One region of the Massilia sp. TSP1-1-2 genome, then DNA from elsewhere that is predicted to be linked to it. Evidence: predicted binding sites of a transcription regulator. Region 1 holds the regulator's gene; the other holds the start of a gene.
What was found. The regulator FNR, encoded in region 1, switches genes on or off when oxygen is low (the NO sensors DNR and NnrR bind a similar motif). The targets are predictions, from matches to a motif close to TTGATNNNNATCAA.

Region 1 (7,431 bases):
TTCAAGCCCGTGCTTGATGGCGTTTTCCACCAGCGTTTGCAGCATCATCGTGGGAAACAGCACGGCGCGCAGCGCAGCGGGGACCTCGACCTGCAGCGACAGGCGGCTGCCCATGCGAATTTTCAGAATGTCGAGGTAAGCCTGGGCCCGTTCGAGTTCATCGCCAATGGTCGAGAGGCTATCCTCGGTGCGCGGCAGCGAATGGCGCAGGTATAGAATCAGGTTGCCCAGCATCTCGTCAGCGCGGGGGGGATCGGTGCGCGTGAGCAGTTGGGCGCTGGCCAGCGTGTTGTACAAAAAGTGCGGCTCGACCTGGGCGTGCAGCAAACTCAATTTGGCCACCGTCAATTCCTTTTCGGTGGCGCTTTGGACCACGCTGGCCTGCTCGGCGCGGCGCAGGCCGGCCACGCGCCGCGTAACCGAGCGCACGATCGCTTCCGCGTTTTCCAGGTTGGTGGCGAAGTCGACGAAAAACCAGTCGCTCCAGGCTGAGCGCTCCGGTTCGCAAATGAGCGTCACGCTGCCGGCCTCGCCATTCGGCGCGACCGTCACCAGGATCTGGTTGAAGTGGGTGCGCAAGTGGCGCGTGAACTGGATTTGCACCGTGTCGCCACTGTAAGGGTCGATACGCTTGATCTTGGCGCGCAGTTGCAAGCTGTCGCGCGCGCTGTCGACCGACTCGATGCCCGGCAGTTCGCGCACCGCCGCCTCGACCAGGTCGAAGGCGGCTCCCGCTTCGAACGGGATTTCGATCTGGCGCCGCTGGCGGTTCGACAGCGAGCTGCTGTTGACTTCGCCGGTAATCAGGCGCACCCGGCGCAGGTGCGAAAAGGCCGTGATCAAGACCACGGCGCCGAGCAGCATGCCGGTCGCCGCAATAAAGCCGCCGGCGTCGCGCCCGATCGGTTGCAGCAGCGCGTCGTTGGCGATCAAGGCGCACAGGAAATACAGCACCATCCAGGAAACGGTGAGGCGAAACAGGAAAAAGAGGCTGGTCATGAGGGGTTCCGGGTCAGTAGTCGTAGGCGCAGCTTAGCAAGCGCGGTCCGTGACTTCCGGCATTATCCGACAGAACCCCGCAGGGGCCGACGGAGGCGGGAAAACCAGCCAATGTCATCGTCGACGGTCCTATCGCAGTAGCGCATCATGTCCTCCATGGCGGCGGGAGCATCCACACCGGCTATATGCTCGGGCGTGGTATTTCTGCGGCATAACAGCACACGGTTGACGATGGTGCCCGTTATCCAGCGGCAGCCCCCTACCTGGACGTTCGTATAGCCGCGACAGGACAATTTGAATGCCAGCGATTGCGCCATGCCAGCGGCCGCGCCGCCGAAACACGACCATAGGATGACCTTGCCCGCAAACGCTTTCGGCAGACCCCGTTTCTCGAGCAGGCGAGCCAGTGAGCGCGCCGAATGCGTATACCCGGCGTCTTTTTGAATGCGGTCGCCATAATTTCCATGTCCCAAAATCAGCAAGTCGTGATGCAGATGGGCCAGACTAATTTCCGGTGATGAGACATCGCTCCCCACATTGCCTTGAGCCGAAGGCTGGCAATGCAGCGTCGCGGCCGCGCTGGCCCACCTTTGTGGGACGGACACGGGCGGACAGGCTAAACTGTCGGCTCCATTCCCAACGCTGCAAGGTTTGCCCATGTCGTTTGCTTCCCTCGGTCTGATCGACCCGCTCATGCGCACGCTCGATGCGCTGGGCTACACGAGCGCCACGCCGGTGCAGGCACAGGCGATCGGCCCGATCCTGGCCGGGCGCGACGTAATGGCCGCAGCCCAGACCGGGACCGGCAAGACCGCCGGTTTCGCCCTCCCGCTGCTGCAGCGCCTGACCATGGAAGGCGGCCAGGTGGGCAGCAACGCGGTGCGCGTGCTGGTGCTGGTGCCCACGCGCGAATTGGCCGAGCAAGTGCACGACAGTTTCAAGGAATATGGCGCCGGCCTGCCGCTGCGCACCCATGTCGCTTACGGCGGCGTGAGCATCAATCCGCAAATGATGAAGCTACGCAAAGGGCTCGACGTACTGGTGGCCACGCCCGGGCGCCTGCTCGACCTGTACCGCCAGAATGCGGTCAAGTTCGACCAGTTGCAAACCTTGGTGCTCGACGAGGCCGACCGCATGCTCGACCTGGGCTTTTCGCGCGAACTGAATGACATTTTTTCCGCCCTGCCCGCCAAGCGCCAGACCCTGTTGTTTTCGGCCACGTTTTCCGACGAGATCCGCGCGCTGGCCGGCAAGCTCTTGAACAACCCTTTGAGCATTGAAGTTAGCGCGCGCAACAGCACGGTGCAGCGGATTCGGCAGTGGGTGGTGCCGGTCGATAAAAAACGCAAGCCCGAGCTGTTCTTGCATTTGTTGCACAAGCTGCGCTGGGGCCAGGTGCTGGTGTTCGTCAAGACGCGCAAGGGTGTCGACCAACTGGTCGACACCCTGGCGGCAAATGGCGTGGCGGCCGACGCGATTCACGGCGACAAGGCGCAGCCGGCGCGCCTGCGGGCGCTGGAGCGTTTCAAGGCGGGCCAGTGCAAGATACTGGTGGCAACCGACGTCGCCGCGCGCGGGCTGGACATCGACGACTTGCCGCAAGTGGTCAATTTCGACTTACCCACCGTGGCCGAAGACTATATCCACCGCACCGGCCGCACCGGCCGCGCGGGCAATGCGGGCCAGGCGGTGTCGCTGGTATGCGCCGATGAGGTGGACTTGCTCGCCGCCATTGAAATGTTCACGCGGCAAACCCTGGAACGCATCGAAGAGCCCGGCTTTTCGCCCGAGCACCGGGTGCCGCTGACCGATACGGCAGGCCAGGTCGTCAAGAAGCCGAAGAAGGCGAAAAAGGCCAAGGTGACGGGCGATGTTTTGCACGTGGATGTCCGCTTTTTAAAAACCCGATAAGCTGCGATGAAGTATGATGCCTGAATGAATCAACCGAATCCCCCTGCAGCTGTATTAAATATCAACGTCTTGAAAGCAAGCTGCGCAGGATGCAGCATGCACCAATTATGCCTTCCCATGGGGCTCGACGAGGGCGAACTGAGTCGGCTGGACCAGATCATTGGCAAGCGCAGCCGCATTTTGCGCGACGAGCGCCTGTACCAAATGGATCAGCCTTTTCGCAGTTTGTACGCGATTCGCTTCGGCCATTTCAAGACTTACCAGGTCAATGCGGCCGGAGAACAACAGATTACGGGTTTTCAGATGGCCGGCGAATTGCTGGGGATGGACGCCATCAGCGGCGACCGCCACCATTGCGACGCAGTGGCGCTCGAGGATAGCGAAGTGTGCGAGATTCCGTTCACCCGCCTTGAAGACTTGTTCGGCCAGGTGCCGACGCTGCTGCGTCATTTTCACCGCATCATGAGCCAGGAAATCACGCGTGAACAAAACGTCATGCTATTGCTGGGCAATATGCGCGCCGAGCAGCGTTTTGCGGTGTTTCTGGTCAATTTGTCGTCGCGCTACGCGGCGCGCGGGTATTCGCCGACCAGCTTTCAGTTGCGCATGTCGCGTGAAGATATTGGCAATTATCTGGGCTTGACCATTGAAAGCATCAGTCGATTGCTGTCGCGCTTCAAAAAGCAGGGCTGGTTAAAGGTCGACAAGCGCGAAGTGACGCTGCTCGACCCGGTGATGCTCAAGGCGATGGCCGCCGGTACCGCGCAGTGCAGCCCGATGGCCTGAGTCAGGCTACCCGTAACAGTCCCCCCACATCGTCGTCGCGCACGCGACGGACCCATGGAACATTGGCTCAGTTGAACCGTTCCATTGCCGCCAATCGTCGCCCCCGCGTTCACGCGCCAGCCGTCGTTGGTCACTTGGGCCCCATGGGACCCAACGACTCAAAACGGCGCCTTTCCATCGTCCGGCACCACGATCAAATACCCCGTCAGCAAGCCGGCCAGCGTGCAAAACGTCCAGAAGAAGAAAAACCCGATGCTGTAGACCGCCATCGGCGCCAGCGACGACAGCGCTTCCGGCTCGACCCACGAGAAGAAAAAGCCTTCAGCGAGCGCCGCGGCCAGGAACGATGGCCACAGCACCGCCATCGCCAGGCGCTTCATGCCCTGCCTCATGGCGCAATGGCCGCATCGGCGTCGATCGTCATCGACTGCTGGGCCGGAAATTGCCATTCGGCAGCCAGGCGCCAGTCGCGCTTGCCCCCTTCCACATTCACCTGCCAGCGCGCCTGCTCCAGCGCCGGCAGCGGCGCCGAAAAACGCCCCTGCGCATCCGGATACACGGCGAGCAAAATGTCTTTTTCAGGCAACGTCGAATGCGCCAGTCCGATCCTGAACGGGGTCGTAACCGGCCGCCCAAAGCTGGTCAATTCGCCCTGCATCGCATGCGCGCCGGCGTTGTAGTGCAGCGCCACCGACAGGCGCTGGGCGCTGGCCACGCGGTCGCGCCGCAAGTCCTGGTTGATCGCCTTGCCCTGCTTGTAATAGTCGTCGACCACCATCGCGTCCTGGCGCGTATAGGCCAGGTAACCGGTGTAGCCGCCGGCCACCAGGACCACGGCCGGCCCGAGCATCAGCAGCCATGGCCAGCGCTGGGCATACCATGGCGGCGCCGTGCGCAGCCTGGGTTGGGAAGCAGTTTGCATGCGGTTCTCCTTCATTATCTCGGTACGATAAATACGGCTTTTTCGGTGACCTTGAGCGAGGGCTGGTCGATCGCGCTCAATTCGAACATGATCGCATGCGAGCCGCCCGTCAGGGCTGCCCGTTCGGTCTGCACCCGCACCGGCACGGCGCGCGTGCTGGCGCCGTCGAGCAGCACTTCTTCCTGGTCGGCCAGGCGCACCCCGGGCAGGCCGCTGACGACAATGTGGAAGCGATGCGCCGTTTCGCCGGTGTTCATCACCTGCAGACGGTACACGTTTTCAATCACGCCGTCGCCCACTTCGCGCCCCATCGAGCCGCGGTCGCGGATGACGTCAAGCTTGAGCGGGGTGCGCAGCGCAAGCGCGGTGCCAAAGCCGATGCCGATCAGGGCCAGCAGCGCGCTGTAAATGAGCACGCGTGGGCGCACGATGTGCGCCCCGATCTGGCGCGCCGACCAGCCCTTTTCCATGGCCTGGTCGGTCGAATAGCGAATCAGCCCGCGCGGCAGGTCGATCTTGTCCATCACGCCGTTGCAAGCGTCCACGCAGGCCGCGCAGCCGATGCATTCATACTGCAGGCCATTGCGAATGTCGATTCCGGTCGGGCACACCTGCACGCACAGGGTGCAGTCGATGCAGTCGCCCTTGGTGCGTTCGGCCGTTTGCACGCCGCGCGGCTCGCCCCGTTCCCGGTCGTAGGTAACGATCAGCGTGTCTTTGTCGAACATGGCGCTCTGGAAGCGCGCATAGGGGCACATGTATTTGCACACCTGCTCGCGCAGCCAGCCTGCGTTGCCGTAGGTGGCGAGCGCGTAAAAGCCGATCCAGAACCATTCCCACGGCCCCAGACTGAGCGCGCCAATGCCCGCCATCATCGAGCGCATGGGCGCAAAGTAACCGACAAACGAGATCCCGGTCCACAGCGCCACCAGCCACCAGGCGCTGTGTTTGGCGCTCTTGCGCCAGATCTTGTCCAGCGTCCAGGGTTGGCGATCGAGCCGGATGCGGGCGCTGCGCGCGCCTTCGATCTTGCGCTCGATCCACATGAAAATTTCGGTGTACACCGTCTGCGGACAGGCAAAGCCGCACCACACGCGCCCGGCCACGGCCGTCACCAAAAACAGCAGCCAGGCGCAGATGATCAGCAGCGCAGCGAGGTAAATGAAATCCTGCGGCCACAGCACCAACCCAAAGATGTAGAACTTGCGCGCGGCCAGGTCGAACAGGACCGCCTGACGATCGTTCCAGGTCAGCCACGGCAGACCATAGAACACGATCTGCGTGATCCACACGCAGGCCCAGCGCAGGGTCGCATAGCGGCCCTTCGCCTCGCGCGGATAAATCTCCTCGCGCGCCGCGTACATCTTGATCACCTTTGGACTGGACTGCTTCATTTTTTAGCCACTGCCGCGTTGTCGCTGGCCGCGTTAGGACTGGCCGCGCTGATGCTGGCAGATTTGGTGCCGGCCGGGTCGTTCGACAGGCTCCACACGTAAGCTGCCAGCACGTGCACCTTGTCGGCGCCCAGGAAGTCCTCGAAGGCCGGCATCTGGTTGTCGCGCCCCTTGCGGATGGTTTCCATGATGGTGTCGGCGCTGCCGCCATACAGCCAGACCTTGTCGGTCAGGTTCGGCGCGCCGATGGCCTGGTTGCCCCCGCCGCTGGCGGTGTGGCAAGCCATGCAGGCACTGAACTTGGACTTGCCGAACACCGCCTTGATCGGATCGTGCGAGGCGCCCGACAAGCTCTTGACGTATTGGACAACGTTGACGATATCGTCATCCGAGCCGACCGCCGCGCCCATTGGCGGCATCACCCCGTGACGCCCCTTCATGATGGTCGTCTTGATGATCTCCGGCGTGCCGCCATGCAGCCAGTCGCTGTCGGTCAGGTTCGGATAACCCTTGTTGCCGCGCGCATCCGAGCCGTGGCACTGGGCGCAGTACGTCATGAACAGGCGCTCGCCGATGGCATGCGCCTTCGGGTCGGCCGCCACCACCTCGATCGGCTGGCCGGAAAAGCGCGCAAACTGCGGACCGTATTCGGCATCGGCTTTACTGAGTTCTTCAGTGTAGGCGCTGCTCGACTTCCAGCCAAGCTTGCCGGCATAGCTGCCAAGGCCCGGATACAGGAACAGGTAAGCGAGCGCGAAGACGATGGTGATGTAGAACAGCCACATCCACCAGCGCGGCAGCGGCGTGTTCAACTCGGACAGGTCTTCGTCCCACACGTGGCCGGTGGTGCCGTCGCTCGGCGCGTCGGGCGCAACTTTGTGCAGCGACTGCGAGTACAGCAAAATGCCGCAGCCGGCCACGGACAGCAGCGTGATGACGACGATGAACAGGTCCCAGAATACGTGGGTAAAATCAGACATGGCGCTTCTCCTGCACGCCATCATCGAGGGCGTCGTCGGCAAACGGCAGCGCCGCCTGGATCGCAAAGTCGGCATTGCTGCGCAGTGCAAAGGTCCACAGCAAAATGCCGAGGAAGGTCACGAAGCTGATCACGGTCATGATGCTGCTCGCACTATCGAAAATATGTTCCATCTTATTTCCTTGTCTTGATCTGGGTGCCCAGGCCCTGCAGGTACGCAATGAGCGCATCCTGCTCGGTCTTGTCGGCCAGCGTGGCCGGACCCTGGGCAATCTCTTCTTCCGAGTACGGCACGCCAAGGCGCTTCATGGCGCGCATCTTGGGCAGCACGTCTTCAGGCACCAGCTTGTTGGCCGCCAGCCATGGATAGCCCGGCATGTTCGATTCCGGCACCAGCGAGCGCGGGTCGTCCAGGTGGCTGCGGTGCCAGTCGTCGCTGT
Region 2 (7,431 bases), on a different contig from region 1:
CATCGACGAAAATGATGCCACTGTCGGCGCCGATCATGCCCTTGCCGATCAGGCGCTCGAGCACGGCGTCGAACTGGCGCGCCGCTTCCGGCAGCACGTCTTGCTCGTTGTAGCAGGGCACGACGATGTGCAGCCTGGTGCGATTGGCGATGGCGTCATTCATAAGGTGAACTGGGTGAACTGGGTGAACCGGGTGAACTGGGTGAACTGGGTGAACTGGTGACGGTGGTGGCCGAAGGCGCCGCGCTGAAGGTTGCATACTCGGCCCGGATGCTGTCGCGCCAGACCAGCTGAACGTTGGTCAGCTGCAGGTAAAACCGCAGCATGATATTGATTGCCACCGGCGGAAAGGCGCTCAAGAACGACTTGCGGTCGGTGAACATCAGGGACCCCGATTTGGCGCCGAACGCGCACAGCCACTTGTGAATGACATCGTTGTTCCTGACGAACAGATCGGCGCTGTAGTTGGGCACTTCAATATAGCCGGCTTTGGCGATGCGGGAAAACTCCGCGCAGACGCGCACCGGATCGTCGAGATGCTCGAGGACGTGGCTGCAGATGATGAAATCGAATTGCTTTTCCTTGAACGGATAGGGAAACTGGTTCAGGTTCAGGTCGTGGAAGGGCAGCGTCTTGGCGCCGCTCGCCACCTTGAAGCCGCCGCGCTGCACGTCGTCGCTCTGCGCGAAATCGACCAGGACGTTGGCGTACTTGTTCGCAAAATGGCCGCAGCCAAAGTCACCGATGACCAACATGTCGTCGCTGAGATTGGCCCGGATGATCTTGTTCCTCTTGCGGGTCAACAGCTTTTGCATCACATACAAAAACAGCATTTGCATACGCATCCCATTCTGTGGCGTGTGAATCGAAGACAATCTACCGGTCCTGGTCGGGCGGCGCGGGTGCATGGAACACGAAAGCGCGGTTCAACAGGAACGACACCGGTATCGTGATCGCCGCCGCGATGGCGCCGGCCAGGTAATCATTGACGATGGTCCTGGCCAGCGCCTGGATGCCCAGGCTGCAGGCGAACAGGGCCAGCGAAATCAAGGTGAAGCGCAAAAAGCGATGGTCTCCCGGATGGTCGAAAACGTAAGCGCCGTGCAGCTTGAATCCCATCAGCATTCCCACTGTGTAGGCGGCCAGGGTGGCGATCGTGTAATGGCATCCCATCCGGATAAACAGGGCGAAGACCGCGTACGAGGCCAGCGTATTGAGAAACCCGACCATTGAAAAGCGCACCAGGCGCAAGAAGGTGCGGTAAATTGTTGCGGATACTACCACGGGCACACTCCTATAAAGTCCGGTACAGGATGGAACGCAGCACCCCGTTGAGGTGCGAGCGCAGCTTTCCGTACGCGACCAGTGCGCCATGGCCGCGCAGCACGCCTTGGGCCAGGCGGTCGAGGAACAGGGAAAACTGGCGTCCCTGGCGCTTGCCGATCGCCGCGCTCCACTGGCCGGGCGAGACGCGGAACGCGGCCAGCGCCGCATCGCTGTACCAGGCCGGTCCCTGCGCCATCAGGCGCAGCCAATAATCGAGGTCGACCATATACGCGATCGATGCATCGAACCGGCCCGCAGCGGCAGCGCTGCTGGCGCGCATCAGCACCGCGCTCGGCTCGCCGATGATGTTGGTGCCCTGGCGCGCGCAGCGGCGCGCCACCGCATCGAGCGCGACCAGGCCGTCGTCCAGGCCCGCGCCCCGGCTCAGCATTTTTTTGCCGTCCGGACCGATGATATCGCGCCGACAAAAGGCCAGCACCGCTTGCGGATGGCGCTCCAGCGCGTCGACCTGCGCGGCCAGGCAACCGGGCAGCAGCAAGTCGTCCTGGTGGAACAGCTTGACGTACTTGCCGCGCGCCGCGCCCAGCGCCCGGTTCCAGTTCCCTTCCGGCCCCAGGTTGCACGCATTGCGTTCGAGGATAACGCGCGCATCGCCGATCTGCTGCAGCCGCTCCCAACTGCCATCGGTCGAGCAATCGTCGAAGATCCGTAGTTCCAGATTTGCATAGCCCTGTTCCAGCACGGAGCGTATGGCCAGCTCCAGATAGGCGCCGCCATTGTAGATGGGCATGCAGATCGAGACGAGCGGAAGGCAGGCTTGGGCGCGCATGGGTCAGTAGAAATTGATGAACAAGCGATCATGATAGCCAGGGCCGATGGCCGGCAGCGTGGCCAGGCGCGGGCCGACCCACACCACGGCCGGACGCACGCCAGGCGGCGCTGCGATGCTGACGCTGCCCACGGCAAGTTCCACCGGTTCTTGCGCGACCGGTTTGTTGGCGACCAGCGCGCCGCGCAGTGGCAGCAATCGCCCCTGTTCGGACTGCATCACCAGATAGCGGCCGGGGTGCAGCACCGTGTAATTACCCCCGCCGGGCGCGAGTACGCCGCCCAGCAGCCAGAAATCATCGCTCAGCGCAATGTAGCGCTGCTCGATGAATTGCCAGCCAGTGTCGGGAAGCATATTGGTCCGGTAGCTGCGGATGATGACCGAGGCCGGGTGGGCGTTCAGCATCGAGGCCACCGAGGCGATGCTGCCATTGGCAAAGGCGGCCTTGTTGAGCGTATGGTTGTACCAGTTGTAGCCGATGCTTGCGCGCGTGGGCAGCATGCCGATGGCGTCGTAGACGCGGTCCTTGCGCGCATCGGTCAGCGCTTCGGCGGCGGCCATCAAGGTTTGTTGCCGCTCGTTGGTGTAGGCGAAGTGCCTGCGGGTGGCGTCGGCAAAAGGAAGCACCTGCCACAGCAGCAGCACGCCAAACAGGGCCGCGCCCGCATGGCGCCAACCCCAGTCAAAGGCGACCAGCGGCGCGCCGAAGCGAAACGCGAGCAGATAGGCGAACGGCACCAGGTTCACCAGGTTATAAGGGAAAGGCGTCGGATTGATCAGCAGTGCGCCATAGCTGCCTAGCGTGAGCAAGGCCTCGGGCAGCAGGCCGTCCCAGGTGAGCGCAGCGCGCCGTTCACGGCACAGCGTGACCACAACCCAGCACAGGGCCATGGCCACCAGTTCGCGCAGCAGCGGAACCTGGCGCGGCAATCGCCCCAGCGCCATCTCGGGATCCATCCGGACGGCGGCAGCGCCACTGGCCGCGCCCGCCTGCAAGCCGGCCAGGAACACCGGCCACGCGCCCGACACCAGATAGGCCGCCGCCACCGCCACGGCCCCACCAGCCGCGCCCAGCAGCCAAGCGCCCAGCAGGGGCGCGCGGGCTTGCCCGTGGGCAGGCGGGGGCAGCACCAGGAAAGCCAGGCTGAGCGGGGCTACATAAACGATTGCCTTCAAGCTCAGGAACGGCATGCACACCGACAGCACGCCAAGGCCGACGTACGACCAGCGCCCGCGCGGCGCGGTGCGGCCCAGCCACCACATGAGCAGCAGGCCGGTGAGGATCAGGTTGTCGTGCCGGATTTCAAACCCGTAATCCCACAAGGGCGCCAGCGTGGCCGCGCCAAACAGGGCTGCGACGCCGGCGAAGGACGTCAGCTTGCGGCCGGTATTAAGTGCCAGCAAATAGATGTTAAGCACGAACACGCCCAGGAACAGCAGGCGCGCCGACGTGAATATCTTGAATGATTCCTCCTGCGCGCTCACCAGCGCCGACATCGGTCCCAGCATCCACAGCAGCGCATTGGAAAAATAGAGATCGCTTTGGTGCGTGGCCACGACATGCGTCATGAACAGGTTTTGCGCTTCGTCGACCTGGAAAATGCGGTGCAAGGCAAGGTAGGCCGCCGCGCCGGCCAAGGCCAGCAGCGAGAGCAGCATTGCGCCCGTCATCCATCGTAGTTTGTTCGCCGACGTCATTTTTCCACCCTGAGGCACGACCCACATTATTACTTTCTTGGCGGTAATGAGGAAGCGAAACTTGTCGGGAGGGAGTGGGACAGGCTTGCGGGCAACAAAACCCGCCTCGCAGCGGCCTTGCGCGATGTGATACATGTTTTCATGCGTTATCAAAAATTTTGACACACATCAAGGATTTAGTTGAGCTACATCAATAAGCTGTAGCACATACCAACAAGCAACAACCCACAACTAGGAAAACATGATGATCAAGCGCTCCCTTATTGCAATTACCCTCAGCCTGCTCGGTGCGATCGGCACGAGCGCCCATGCGCAAGACGGCGACTGGCTGGTCCGGGTGCGCGCCGCCCACCTCAATCCGGCCGACAAATCCACACCGATCGCCGGCGTCGGCGCGTCCGACCGCATTTCGGTGTCGAACAAGACCATTCCCGAACTCGACATCAGTTACTTCTTTACGCCGCATCTGGCCGCCGAACTGGTGCTGACCTACCCGCAAGAACATGACGTGTTCATCGACGGCGCGCTGGCCGGCAGCTTCAAGCACCTGCCGCCAACGCTGCTCGGTCAGTACCACTTCGATGCGATCGGCCAGTTCACGCCTTACGTGGGCGTCGGCGTCAACTTCACGCGCATTTCCAGCGTGAACTTGTTAGATGGCGCAGGGGACCTGGAAAGCCACAGCGTCGGACTGGCCTTGCAGGCTGGTATCGACTATAAAATCAATGAAAAATGGTCACTCAACCTGGACGTCAAGCGCGTCAATATTCGCAGCGACGTGATCGTTGCTGGCACCACCGTGAGCAAGCTCAAGGTTGATCCGACGATGGTAGCGCTGGGCGTTGGCTACCGCTTCTAAAGCAAGCGCAGTCCCGGCCGAGGAAACAAAAAGCCCTGCAAGTGAATAAGTTGCAGGGCTTTTTTACGCCTGCGCTGCGGCGATAACAATCATCAGCGAGGCACAGGCAGGAGTGATCGCTATCTTGCTTTGGAAGTTTTGCAGGAACTAATGGAAACCACATCCTGAAAAAATGAATGGACCATCTTCATCTCATCGCCAGACGTAGAAAAATCCCACATCGCCTGTTGACTTGGATGTGACAGTTGTCGCACAATATTGGCAACTGTCGCACGCGGAGCAAACCATGGCAATTCCCTCGATTTCTGAACTGACCTTGCTGAAGTCGCTCTGGCGACAGCAACCGCTCAGCGCGCGCGAAATCCATGATCAGGTAGCTGACGAACTTGGCTGGTCGTTTTCGTCCACCCGCAAGACGCTCGAGCGCATGCTCGACAAGGGTTCGGTGCGCCGGTTGGCCGTGCACGGCGTCCAGGTGTACGAGGCAGCGCTCGACAAGGTCGACACCCTGGCCGCGTTCGCGCATGACTTCGGCAAGCGCGTCATGGAGCTGGACACGCCCCTGCCCGTGACCATGTTCACAGGCAGCAAACTGGTAGACGACGCCGAGCTCGCGCAACTGGAACAGCTTCTCAACGACTGGCCCGAAGGCGGCGACGAAGCGAAATGAGCGCCATCGACTTGCTTGGTTTGCGCTTCCTGTTAGCCAGTGGCGGCTGTCTCGCCGCCGGGATGGGCGTGTGGGCACTGACCGCGCTGTGCCATCGCCTGGCCGATTCATCCGCGCACCGTTCCCTGTGGATGCTGGGCCAGTTGACTGTGGTGGCGGTCTTCCTGGTCATCCTGCTGCCGCACAGCGAACGGCTGCGGCTGGTGCCGGCGATCGACATCGACAGTACAACAGCGTTCGCGCCGGTCCCGGTTGCCGCTGCCTCAGGGCCGCTTGCCGGCGCCGCGCCTGCCGTGCAAAAACCGCAAGATCCGGCCCGCGCCATGCTCGCCAATGCCGCGCGCGCATGGTTGCTGATCTACCTGGCCGGACTTGGCCATGTGCTCATCGCCCTGCTGCGGGCGCGGCGCATGCTGCACTGCCTGGCCGCCGCCGGATCTCCTGCCCCAGCGCTGCCGCACGCGCCCGGGCTGGCCGTCATCGAAGTGGACGCGCCCATCTCGCCCATGCTGTTTGGCCTGTTCAGGCCGCGCCTGCTCTTGCCGCAGCACCTGCGCAGCTTCGCTTCGGCACAGCAGCAATTGATCGTCGAACATGAGCTGACCCATTGGCGGCGGCGCGACCTGCAATGGATGTGCGCCGGCATCGTCCTTCAAACCCTGTTCTGGTTTAATCCCTTCATGCGCATGCTGCGCGAAAACCTGTCCTGGGCCCAGGAGCTCGGTTGCGACCGCGAGGTGTTGCGCGGCCGCTCGCGCTCCGAGCGCAAGGATTATGCGGCGGCGCTCGTGGCGCAGCTGACACTGCAGCGCCATGCCGCGAGCGCCGCCCTGGCCTTTGGCGGCGTCAGCCCCAGTTCGCTGTCGGAGCGGATCGCGCTCATCCGTACGCCAGCCGCCCCCGCCCGCGGCCGCTGGGCACGCCTGGCCGCGATCGGCGGCATGGCCGGCGTCGTCATGGGCAGCCTTGCGTTCCAGCCTGCGCTCGCCCGGCATGACGAGGCCGCGCAGCTGTTCGCTTGCACGGAAATGGCGGACGCGGACAGTGGCCAGCGGCTGGCCGACGAAGGCCGGTGCGACGAGCGCGTGACACCAGCATCGACCTTCAATATCGTCGTCAGCCTGATGGGCTATGACAGCGGCATCCTGCGCGACGAACATGCCCCGGCATTGTCATTCAAGCCCGGCTACGCCGGCGATATCCCATCCTGGCGCGCGGAAACTGACCCCACGAGCTGGCTCAAGAATTCCGTGCTGTGGTACGCCCAGCAAGTGACCGCGCAACTAGGCCAGGCGCGCTTGCAGTCCTATGTGACGCGCTTCGGCTATGGCAATCGCGATGTGTCCGGAGACCCCGGCAAGGATAACGGCCTGACGATGTCGTGGGTCGCTTCAAGCCTGAAAATTTCGCCGGTGGAACAGGTGGCTTTCCTGAGAAATATGCTCAATCGGCGACTTCCCGTGAGCGCAAACGCGCTCGACATGACAGCTCGCATCATGCCGCGCGTGATGCTGGCCAATGGCTGGGAAGTCCACGGCAAAACCGGTACCGCAAGCCCGGTCCTGCCAAATGGCAAGGATGACGAAATGCACCAGTACGGCTGGTATGTCGGCTGGGCCAAGAAGGGACAGCGCACCGTGGTTTTTGCCCGCCTCGTGCTCGACCGGCGCCAGGAAAACAGCGCCGCAGGGCCGCGCGCCAAAGCGGCATTCTTGTCCGATCTGGCAGGGCGCCTCGACACCCTCTGATCAACATTTTGCAAAAAGGAACTCACTTGATCATCTTGTCAAAAAGCCTCAAACGCACGGCAACAGTCCTTGTCACGTCCTGCTTGTTGTCCGCACCCGGCTGGGCGGCAGAGGCCCCGGCCAAGCTGCGGGCCATGGTCGACACGGCGATCCATCCCCTGATGGCAGAGCACGGCGTGCCCGGCATGGCGGTCGGCATCACGATCGACGGCCAGGCCTATGTCTTCAACTACGGCGTCGCCTCGAAAGAAAGCAGGGCGCCGGTAGACGCGGCAACGCTGTTCGAACTCGGCTCCATCAGCAAGACCTTGACGGCCACCCTGGCGACTTACGCACAAGG

Region 2: the regulator FNR is predicted to act here: its motif matches at 3,973-3,986, upstream of ACP7BV_RS09865 (OmpW/AlkL family protein).

What each region holds. Positions count from the first base shown of each region.
Region 1 is NZ_JAFCTU010000021.1:75,615-83,045, reverse strand. It holds gene ACP7BV_RS17935 (sensor histidine kinase) at 1-999, opposite strand, end outside; gene ACP7BV_RS17930 (hypothetical protein) at 1,062-1,604, opposite strand; gene ACP7BV_RS17925 (DEAD/DEAH box helicase) at 1,657-2,910, shown strand; gene fnr (fumarate/nitrate reduction transcriptional regulator Fnr) at 2,935-3,696, shown strand; gene ACP7BV_RS17915 (hypothetical protein) at 3,855-4,076, opposite strand; gene ACP7BV_RS17910 (FixH family protein) at 4,085-4,618, opposite strand; gene ccoG (cytochrome c oxidase accessory protein CcoG) at 4,633-6,012, opposite strand; gene ccoP (cytochrome-c oxidase, cbb3-type subunit III) at 6,009-6,992, opposite strand; gene ACP7BV_RS17895 (cbb3-type cytochrome oxidase subunit 3) at 6,985-7,164, opposite strand; gene ccoO (cytochrome-c oxidase, cbb3-type subunit II) at 7,166-7,431, opposite strand, start outside.
Region 2 is NZ_JAFCTU010000009.1:48,153-55,583, forward strand. It holds gene ACP7BV_RS09840 (glycosyltransferase family 2 protein) at 1-163, opposite strand, end outside; gene ACP7BV_RS09845 (class I SAM-dependent methyltransferase) at 156-845, opposite strand; gene ACP7BV_RS09850 (GtrA family protein) at 877-1,284, opposite strand; gene ACP7BV_RS09855 (glycosyltransferase family 2 protein) at 1,295-2,077, opposite strand; gene ACP7BV_RS09860 (hypothetical protein) at 2,120-3,841, opposite strand; gene ACP7BV_RS09865 (OmpW/AlkL family protein) at 4,059-4,673, shown strand; gene ACP7BV_RS09870 (BlaI/MecI/CopY family transcriptional regulator) at 4,960-5,343, shown strand; partial or broken gene ACP7BV_RS09875 (M56 family metallopeptidase) at 5,406-6,215, shown strand; gene blaOXA (class D beta-lactamase) at 6,285-7,091, shown strand; gene ampC (class C beta-lactamase) at 7,127-7,431, shown strand, end outside.